DNA from 2 places in the Paenarthrobacter sp. TYUT067 genome. Region 1 is predicted to be linked to the other one. Evidence: riboswitches for the same ligand, from Rfam matches in the RefSeq annotation. Region 1 holds a riboswitch; the other holds the start of a gene.
The links. Region 1 has a riboswitch for cyclic di-AMP ahead of MOD31_RS20595 (hypothetical protein). Riboswitches for the same ligand answer to the same signal wherever they lie in the genome.

Region 1 (4,408 bases):
TGTGGGTGCAGCTTGACCTTGAGGAACAGAGCGCGACGGCGATACTCGCCGAACTGCCAGGCGTGCGGGACGAGCTGGACCTGCTGGCGGGCTTGCTCCTTGATTCCAACACGGCTGAATCGGAGTTCCGGCGACGGCGTGAACAGGAGTTTCTGTCAGCCTGCGGCGGCGAATCCAACGCTGTGGCCGCCGTCGCGGGTTGGAAGGAAATCCAAGGCCGCGGTCCGTGGCAGCTGGTGACTATCCTCGACCCCGATGGCGCGAGGTCCGACGTCGATCCCATTGCAGCTACCCTGACGCATCGATCTGCCGCGCTGCAGTCCACCATCGGCGTGAACGCCGCGTTGTTCAGCGCCGGAACGGAGACGCATTCCGTTGTGTTGTTCCGCGAGTCGGGCGGCCGGGCGGACCATGCCCAGGTTTTGGTGCACTATCAACTGGAGCTCGCCAAACGCGCAGGCCGCAAAGTGGACAGGGTAATCCTGGGGATCAGCGAACCATTCCAAGTTATCCGGCAGCTGTCCGGTGCGTACCGGCAAGCGAAGGTTGCTGCCCAAGCGGCCGCAGTAGACCTCCCTTTGGGTGAGCTCGTGGACAGCCGAACTGTTGGCGTGTACCAGCTGTTCGATCGTTTGGTAGCACCGGGCGGTTGGGATGACACGGGATCTGTGCATTTCAGGGCACTCGAGGACCACGACAAAAACGGCGAACTCCTGCCCGTCCTTGAATTGCTCTATGACAACGACGGCTCAGTTCAGGATGTCGCCGCCAAACTTCACCTCCACAGGAGCAGCATTTACAACCGGCTCGGGCGGATCCGTCAGCTCATCGGTGCTGATCCATTAAGTGGCGCGATCCGGCTCGAATTGCATGCTGCACTGAAGGCGCGGCGCTGGGCAGTACGGCCACGGATCTGAGGCGACGGGTTAAAGGCGCCAACGCGGTGACACAATCAGCGGTAACACAAACAAGAGGAGGCAGGTACCCGGGCCGGGTGCCTGCCTCCTCTTGTAAGTACGAAGTATGCGGTGTTGCCTTACGAGCGCCGCAAACGCTGGCAGCTCCAGCGCCCCATCCGCCGACGAAACGTGGCGGTCCGGCTGCTGCTGCAGTACCGGCTATGCCACCCCGCATGGGTGGACGTACGGGGCACGCGGGTGCTCAACCGAATACCTTCTGGGCGGCATCGAGGATGTCCTGAAGTGCCGATTCACTGGGCTGCGGTGCTGAGGCAGCGGTCGGCTTGCCCGGTTTCGGCTTGGACGTCGGCGTTGCAGTATCCGTCGGCGTTGGAGTCGGTGTGGGAGTCGCAGTTCCTGTGGGAGTCGGGGTCGGTGTGGGAGTGCCCGTTGGCGTCGGCGCAGGCGGTGTAGTGATGGTGTCCGAGGGCGGCACATCGCTCGGCGCGGGGGCCGGCTGGGTGGGTGCCGGGCTGGTGGCGCCAGGAACTGCCGGGACTGCGGACGAGCCCGCTGACGGAACCCATACCGGGTCCGCGAGCGAAACCTGTGGGGTGGGAGTCGACGACGGCGACACCGCCCCGGGTGCCTCCGCGATCGTCGCGGGCTGGCCGGCCTCGGAGGAAGCCGTTGCCCCTGATGCTGTGGATGGCGTGGAGGCCGAAGGTGATGACGCCGTGGTGTAGGAAGCCTTGGGCCCGGGGGATGCCGAACCCGAGGTGCGGCCTTCGCCCCCGCTGGCTTCCTGCGACGGGGTTTCCTGGCCGAAGAACGGAAGTTCAAGGGCTGGCCCCAAAGCGCCGGCTGTCAGCACGAGGCCAAGGGCCCCCGCCACCACGGCCATGCGCTGGCTCATGTGTTTGACCGAAGCTGCCTTGCGCAGGGCGGCCTGTGGTTCACGGCTGAACGGTTCGCGGCCGAACGAGGATGTGGCGCCAAAACCGGACTTGGTGGTGGGCGCAGCGGCCGGCTTTCGAACGTCCCGGCGGCTAGCCAATGATGCCGAGGCTGTAGCGGCTGCGGCCACCTGAGCTGGAGACTTGCCGCGCGGGGACTCCGTGGGTTCCGGCGTGCGCGCGGACTCATCGCGGGCAGTGACTACAGGAATGGCCGCAGTTGCGGGTTCCGGCGTTGCAGGCTGCACCACTGGAATAGCCGTGGTGGCGGGTTCCTGGCTACTGGATTCCCGTGAATCGGGTTCCTGGCTGGCCGGCGGAACGATGGGGATGGCTGCGGTAGGAGGTCCCGGTGTGGTGGACTTCGGAGCTGCCGCCGATTCCTCGGGCGCGAGTACGGCCCGGGCAGCACGCTCGCGCTCGGCTGCACGGATTTCCGCACGCGTGGTGGGTTTCACCCCGGCGGGCATGGCCGCAGTGGCGGATTCCGGCGTCGTGCTTGACGTTCCGCTGACGGCGGCGGAATCTGCCGGCGCGTTGTCAAGGAATCCGCTGGGTTGGGCCCGACGGCGTCCGGTTGGCTTGGTGCGCTCGCCTTCAGTCTGGGCGCGGCGCGGCTGATCCATGGTTGGGGACATGGTGGTTGCCTCTCAACGCCTTCGAGGTTAGCTGTCGGGTTCGGACGAGGCCGTCCGGCCGCGCAAGGCGGCTTCACCCCAAGGGCTTGTGGGTAACAAGCCCGGGAACCTGGGTCCCCCGTCTCTGCCGCGGGTCTGGCGGATCCCGGATTGCGGCAGAGCTCGGCGTCAATCCGGAAGCGGCCCAGCGGAGATATGGGTCGCCCTACGACGGTACATGAGCCGGAAAGTAAAGTCACATTAATGTAACGGGCGGTAGTTCAGCCTAAGCGGTAGGCTTCTAGCGCTTAGGCTTCGGGGCCGGTGCTGGGCGGCACTCGCTGGGCCGCTCGACCAAGATATCCCTGGCCAACACTAGCTTCGGCGCGCACCGGCGGGTAGACATTGTCTATGGACCTGCCTGTGATGCCACCCGTCTCGCCCATGCTCGCCAAATCCGTTCCGACCATCCCCGATGTTGGGCACTATGAGCCCAAATGGGACGGCTTCCGGACCATCGTCTTCAAGGACGGCGACGAGATCGTCCTGGGCAGCCGCAACGAGAAGCCCATGACCCGCTACTTCCCCGAGGTGGTGGATGCCCTCAGGAAGAACCTGCCGGACAAATGCGTGATTGACGGCGAAATCGTCCTGATCGAGGGTGGCCGGCTCGAATTCGAGGTGCTCCAGCAGCGGATCCACCCCGCCGACAGCCGCGTCCGTATGCTTGCTGAGAAGACCCCGGCGTCCATGATTGCGTTCGACATCCTCGCGCTAGGCGATCAGAACCTCATGGACAAGCCGTTCTCCGAGCGCCGGGCCATCTTGGAACGTGCGCTCGCCGAGGCCGAGCCGCCTGTGTATGTGACTCCTGCGGTGACTGATCTGGAACGGGCACAGGAGTGGTTCGTACAACTGGAGGGCGCGGGCCTGGATGGTGTGCTGTCCAAACCACTGGATGGGGCGTACCTCCCGAACAAGCGGGTGATGTTCAAGACCAAACACGAGCGCACGGCCGATTGCGTGGTGGCTGGGTTCCGCTGGCACAAGACCGCGAAAGTAGTGGGCTCCATGCTGCTTGGCCTGCACGATGACACCGGCCGGCTGCATCACGTGGGAGTAGTGGCATCGTTTCCCATGGCCAAGCGCGAGGCCTTGGTGGCTGATCTTGAGCCGTATCAGATTGAACTCGACCAACACCCGTGGGGCGAATGGGCCAGGCAGGACGAGGCTGCCGGGGGTTCACGCATGCCGGGCGCCCAAAGCCGCTGGAGCGGGGGCAAGGACTTCTCCTTCGTGCCCCTGCGCCCCGAGCTCGTGATCGAAGTGAAGTACGACTACATGGAGGGGGACAGGTTTCGGCACACCACGCAGTTCCGCAGGTGGCGGCCGGACAGGACCCCCGGGAGCTGCACGTACGCGCAGCTGGAAGAGCCCGCTGAGTACGATCTCGGGGCGATCCTGAAGCTACCGAACGCCTAGAACGTTGCCAACCCGCTGTTACGTCGCTGGCCAGCAACGAAACAGCGGGTTAGCAACGTAACAGCGAGGCTTGCAGCGGAGTTACTCGTGGTGGCCTTGGTCGCTGCTCATGCTGCCTTCGGCCGGCGGGGTTTCTCCCGGAGGAACTCCACCGCCGGGCTCCAACCCTGTGACGTTGCCGTCCAGGGGGTCCGGGTTGGCGGAGGCTGCGGGATCCTCGTCCTCGTCCTGGCGCATATCGGGATCTTCGTGGATGCTGTCGGCATCGGAGGTCGTGTCATAGGATCCTGTGGCGAAGGGTCCTGTGGCGCCGGTGGCGCCGAAGCCCTGGGTCTCTTCAGTTGAGTCTTTGTCAGTCACGATCAGCCCTTTCATAAGCAAACTTACTAATGCGCTTGCTCCGTCAGCCTAGCCGGGACGCGGCTACCCGACAAGCGGCACCCAGTCCAGGTGC
Region 2 (4,408 bases), on a different contig from region 1:
GTTGGAGCTGACAGCCTTGGCAATGACGGCAAGCGAGCTGGTCTTGGGGGCCTCAGCGCGGTGCCGTGCAAGCTTGTTTGCACTGGTCATGATTTTCTCTTTTCGTATCCGAGCGCCGTTGGGGTGCACACGGGTAGCGGGTAGGACCGGCATTGCGGGCATGCCGGCCCACCCCGAACCGGGTTGTTTCTAGCGGAGGGTGTAGAACGAGGAGGTGCCGGTGGACGCTACGGAGTGCAGCAGCGTTCCCTGGCCGGGGTTCAAAGCGCTGATCATCATGCCATTGCCGACGTAGATGCCCACATGGGCTCCGCCGTTCTGCATGACGAGGTCGCCGGGAGAAGGAGTGCTGGTGGGCGTCATAGCCGTCCAGGCGTTCACGCGCGGGATGCTGATGCCTGCCTGGGCGTAGACCCACTGGGTGAAGCCGGAGCAGTCCCAGCCGTTAGGTGTTGTTCCGCCCCAAACGTACGGGGAGCCGATGCCGGTGTAGGCAATAGCAGCAAGGCCGGAAGCAGCTGCGCTGGCAGCCGGGTCCTTGGCCTCGGAGGACTTAGCCGTCACGGCTTCAGGGGCTTCGTCCGTGGTGGCCGTTGCTCGTTCGGTAACCTGCGCTGCGCGCTGGACTACCTTGGGGGCTTCCTTGGTGGCCACGGTGGGGCTCTCGAAGGAAACGGTGGCTGTTGGCTCTGCGGTAACCACTGCCGTTACAACCAGCTGCTGGGTGCTGGAGGCTTCAGTCTTGGAAACATCGGCGTCGGCTGCCTGTGCGGGCAATCCGACGGTGAGGACGAGGCCTGAGGCTGCGGCCAGAACGATGGCCTGACGGCTCATGGTTCCGGCGTTGGTGGATACAGCCTTGGAAAGCGTGTTCAACGGGTTCGTGCGAACCGTTTGGGCGCGATGGCGCGCAGGGGTAGTGCGTGATGACACGTAGGTAGCCTCTCCCAATGCCTGCGAGGTGAGCTGTCGGATTCGGATGGGAGTCATCCGGCCGCGCCGCTTCCAAGGAAGTTTTGCGACTTAACCCCAAGGCCTTCTCACGAAGACCAGAAGTGGTTCCCCCGCCCCTGCCAGACGATTTATGCGAACGGACCTTGAGAGGTGGCAGAGCTAGGCAATCCACTCAAGTGCACCGGCCCCCTAAAAAGCCGATGCGCTCTGTACGCTACAACAGTTGAACGCAAATGTCACATTCAGGTCACGGGGTGTCCCGCACATGCGAGAGGCGACCATCAGATTGGTTAGAGCCAGCCCATGGGGTCTACGACTTCACCGTTGACCTGAACCTCGAAGTGGAGGTGGCAGCCGGTTGAAGCGCCCGTGGTGCCGCTCAGCGCGACGGTATCGCCACGGTTGACGGTTTGTCCCACCTGGACGGTGAAGGACGACAGGTGGTTGTACGTGGTCTCGAGGCCGTTGCCGTGGTCGATAACCACACGGTTGCCTCCGCCATATTCGTGCCATCCGGCGAAAGTGACCTTGCCGGTTGCTGCTGCGTGGACAGCGGTGCCGCACTGGGCAACGAAGTCCTGGCCCCGGTGGAAGTCGCCGGCGCCGCCCGTGAGGGGGCTGACACGGTAGCCGAAGGGCGATGCCGTGGTAAGTGTGTCAAGGGGGCTGGCCATGGTGCCAACGGATGATGCGCGCTGGATGCTTCCGGCCGACTGGGCGCTGAGCAGTTGCTTCAACTTCCCATCGGGGTCAGCGGCAGTGGCGACTGCGGCTCGGCTGAAGTCGATCTTTGCCGACGCTGCCGCGGAAACCTCGGGCTGGCTGCCCGCGGGGGCTGCGACGGCGAGGGCGGACTCGGTCTGGCCCGATTCCGAGGTGGCCATGACCGGGCTGGTGGCCGGCAGGCCGACAGTCAGGGCAAGCCCGGTGGCGGCAAGCGCAACACCGGCCTTCTGCCCGACGCCGCTGGCAGCGGCGAAGTCGGCAACCTGGCGCAGGGGGCTCTTACGGCGGCGCACTTGACGCTCGGTGGCGCGGGGCCGGATCTCCGTGACGACGGTGGCTGGCCGCAGCTCAGCAGCGGGGCCGGACGCGCGGCGGCGACCCCTGACGTTCTGCGATGTCAAACTCTGTTCCTCTCTCAAAAGCCTGCGAAGTTAGCTGTCGGATTCGGGTCAGAGAGTACAAAGACCCGGTCCGCGCGAGGCGCTCACGGCACACAGGTATCCCAAGAGGGACTTGTATACGTGGGCACTTCTGCTGCGGACTTCACCCCAAGGCTGCTTCTTTAGACAGCCGCTTGTGGTTCCCCCGCCTCTGCCAGTGGTGGGTGACACACCTGATCCGCTGGCAGAGCTCGGCTCCGGATCAGGTAACGCTTTGGTATCAGCGCTAGTAAATAACTATAGGGGATTAAGGCCTTCGGTAATAAATTCGTTATCAACAGGATCGGGCTCAGAGCGAGAAGCCCTTATCACTATTTTCGGAAAACCGCAGGTCACGCACGCTAAAAAGTGACAGAAGTGAGGTTTGACACGGCGCTGCCGGCGACACTCAGTTGAGGGATACGAAGACGTGCGCGGCCACCTCGGGCGGCAGCTCCAAAGCGCCTTCGATGCCCGGAACACGGACGGAGATGTACTCGCCGACGCGCTCCAGCGAGACACTTGCGCCGGGACGGATTCCGCCTTCGTCCAATTGGGTCAGGAGCTCCGGCTCAACCTGGATGGGCTCCGCGAGGCGGCTGACCACCACGCGGGTAGCGGCGGCATATCCGTCCATTGCCTGGAGAAGGTTGACATCCAGCCGAGGGAAGGGCTGGCTGGCAAGGCCGCCAAGCGCTTCAAGTCCGGGGATGGGGTTGCCGTAGGGAGACTCCGTGGGGTGTTCCAAGAGCTCGTAGAGCCGACGCTCCACACGCTCGCTCATGACGTGCTCCCAGCGGCACGCTTCATCATGGACGTAGGCCCAATCGAGCCCAATGACGTCGGCCAGCAGGCGCTCCGCGAGGCGGTGCTTGCGCATGACTTCGGTGGCGCGCTTCCGGCCCGCTTCCGTCAGTTCCAGGTGGCGGTCGTTGGACACAATCACCAGGCCATCGCGCTCCATGCGTCCGATGGTCTGGGAAACAGTGGGGCCGGAGTGCCGCAGGCGCTCGGCGATGCGGGCCCGCAGGGCCACAATGTTTTCTTCTTCAAGCTCCAAAATGGTCCGAAGATACATCTCAGTGGTATCGATCAGATCCGTCATCCAGCTCAGCTCTCCTCGAACGCAGTTCCTTGCGTAATCTCCACCGTACCGCGTCCCTGGCAAGGGCGGACGGTGTGCACCGCCGCCCCCTGAACGCCAACCCCCAGCCTAGCTTATTTGGAATTACTCTGGATAATTCCGGTCGCATTCGGTGGGACCGCATTCCACGTGGCGGACTATGACGGTGGCAGGTTCCTGAGGCCGGGCCGTGTCAGGCAGAATTGGGGTGTCGAAGGGGCAGTTGATGCCCCATGCCACCTCCCATCTCTAGCCGACACCCATTGGAGCGCCACGTGAGCGACAACAGCATCACCATTCCCGCCGACCTTCTGCCCAAGGACGGACGCTTCGGCGCTGGACCGTCCAAGGTTCGCCCGGAACAGATCGAGGCGTTGTCTGCAGCATCGTCCACCATCCTGGGTACCTCCCACCGCCAGGCTCCGGTCAAGAACCTGGTGGGTTCGGTCCGTGAAGGACTCAGCCAGTTCTTCCGCGCTCCGGAAGGTTACGAGGTTGTCCTCGGCGTAGGCGGCTCAACGGCGTTCTGGGATGTGGCGGCGTTTGGCCTGGTGGAGAAGAAGGCACAGCACTTGTCCTTCGGTGAGTTCGGTTCCAAGTTCGCTGCCGCCACCAACAAGGCACCCTTCCTCGATGCTTCCTCCATCATCAAGGCCGAACCCGGAACCCGCCCGGTGGCACAGGCCGAAGCCGGCGTTGACGTCTACGCTTGGCCCCAGAATGAAACGTCAACGGGCGTGGCTGCGCCCGTCAAACGCGTCCAGGGTGCTGATGAAGGCTCCCTCGTCCTGGTGGATGCCACCTCGGCGGCCGGCGGGCTGGACGTTGACGTTGCCGAATCGGACGTCTACTACTTCGCCCCGCAAAAGAACTTCGCCTCCGACGGCGGCCTCTGGCTGGGCCTCTTCTCCCCCGCAGCCCTGGAGCGTGCTGCACGCATCAAGGCCAGCGACCGCTGGATCCCGGACTTCCTGGACCTGCAGACGGCCATTGATAACTCCAAGCTGAACCAGACCTACAACACCCCGTCGCTCTCCACCCTGGTGACCCTGGACGCACAGGTGCAGTGGCTCAACAGCAACGGCGGCCTGGACTTCGCCAGCAAGCGCACGGCAGATTCTGCCAACCGCATCTACTCCTGGGCTGAGGCCTCCGAGTACGCCACGCCTTTCGTCGCAAACGCCGA

Region 2: it holds a riboswitch for cyclic di-AMP, as region 1 does, so the genes downstream of both, MOD31_RS15220 (M23 family metallopeptidase) here and MOD31_RS20595 (hypothetical protein) in region 1, are expected to answer to the same signal.

The regions. Positions count from the first base shown of each region.
Region 1 is NZ_JAMOIT010000030.1:8,031-12,438, forward strand. It holds gene MOD31_RS20590 (CdaR family transcriptional regulator) at 1-917, shown strand, start outside; gene MOD31_RS20595 (hypothetical protein) at 1,162-2,493, opposite strand; cyclic di-AMP (ydaO/yuaA leader) riboswitch at 2,496-2,644, opposite strand; gene MOD31_RS20600 (ATP-dependent DNA ligase) at 2,884-3,954, shown strand; gene MOD31_RS20605 (DUF6480 family protein) at 4,036-4,314, opposite strand.
Region 2 is NZ_JAMOIT010000016.1:92,108-96,515, forward strand. It holds gene MOD31_RS15210 (NlpC/P60 family protein) at 1-90, opposite strand, end outside; gene MOD31_RS15215 (C40 family peptidase) at 190-933, opposite strand; cyclic di-AMP (ydaO/yuaA leader) riboswitch at 938-1,106, opposite strand; gene MOD31_RS15220 (M23 family metallopeptidase) at 1,245-2,081, opposite strand; cyclic di-AMP (ydaO/yuaA leader) riboswitch at 2,086-2,327, opposite strand; gene MOD31_RS15225 (metal-dependent transcriptional regulator) at 2,509-3,204, opposite strand; gene serC (phosphoserine transaminase) at 3,498-4,408, shown strand, end outside.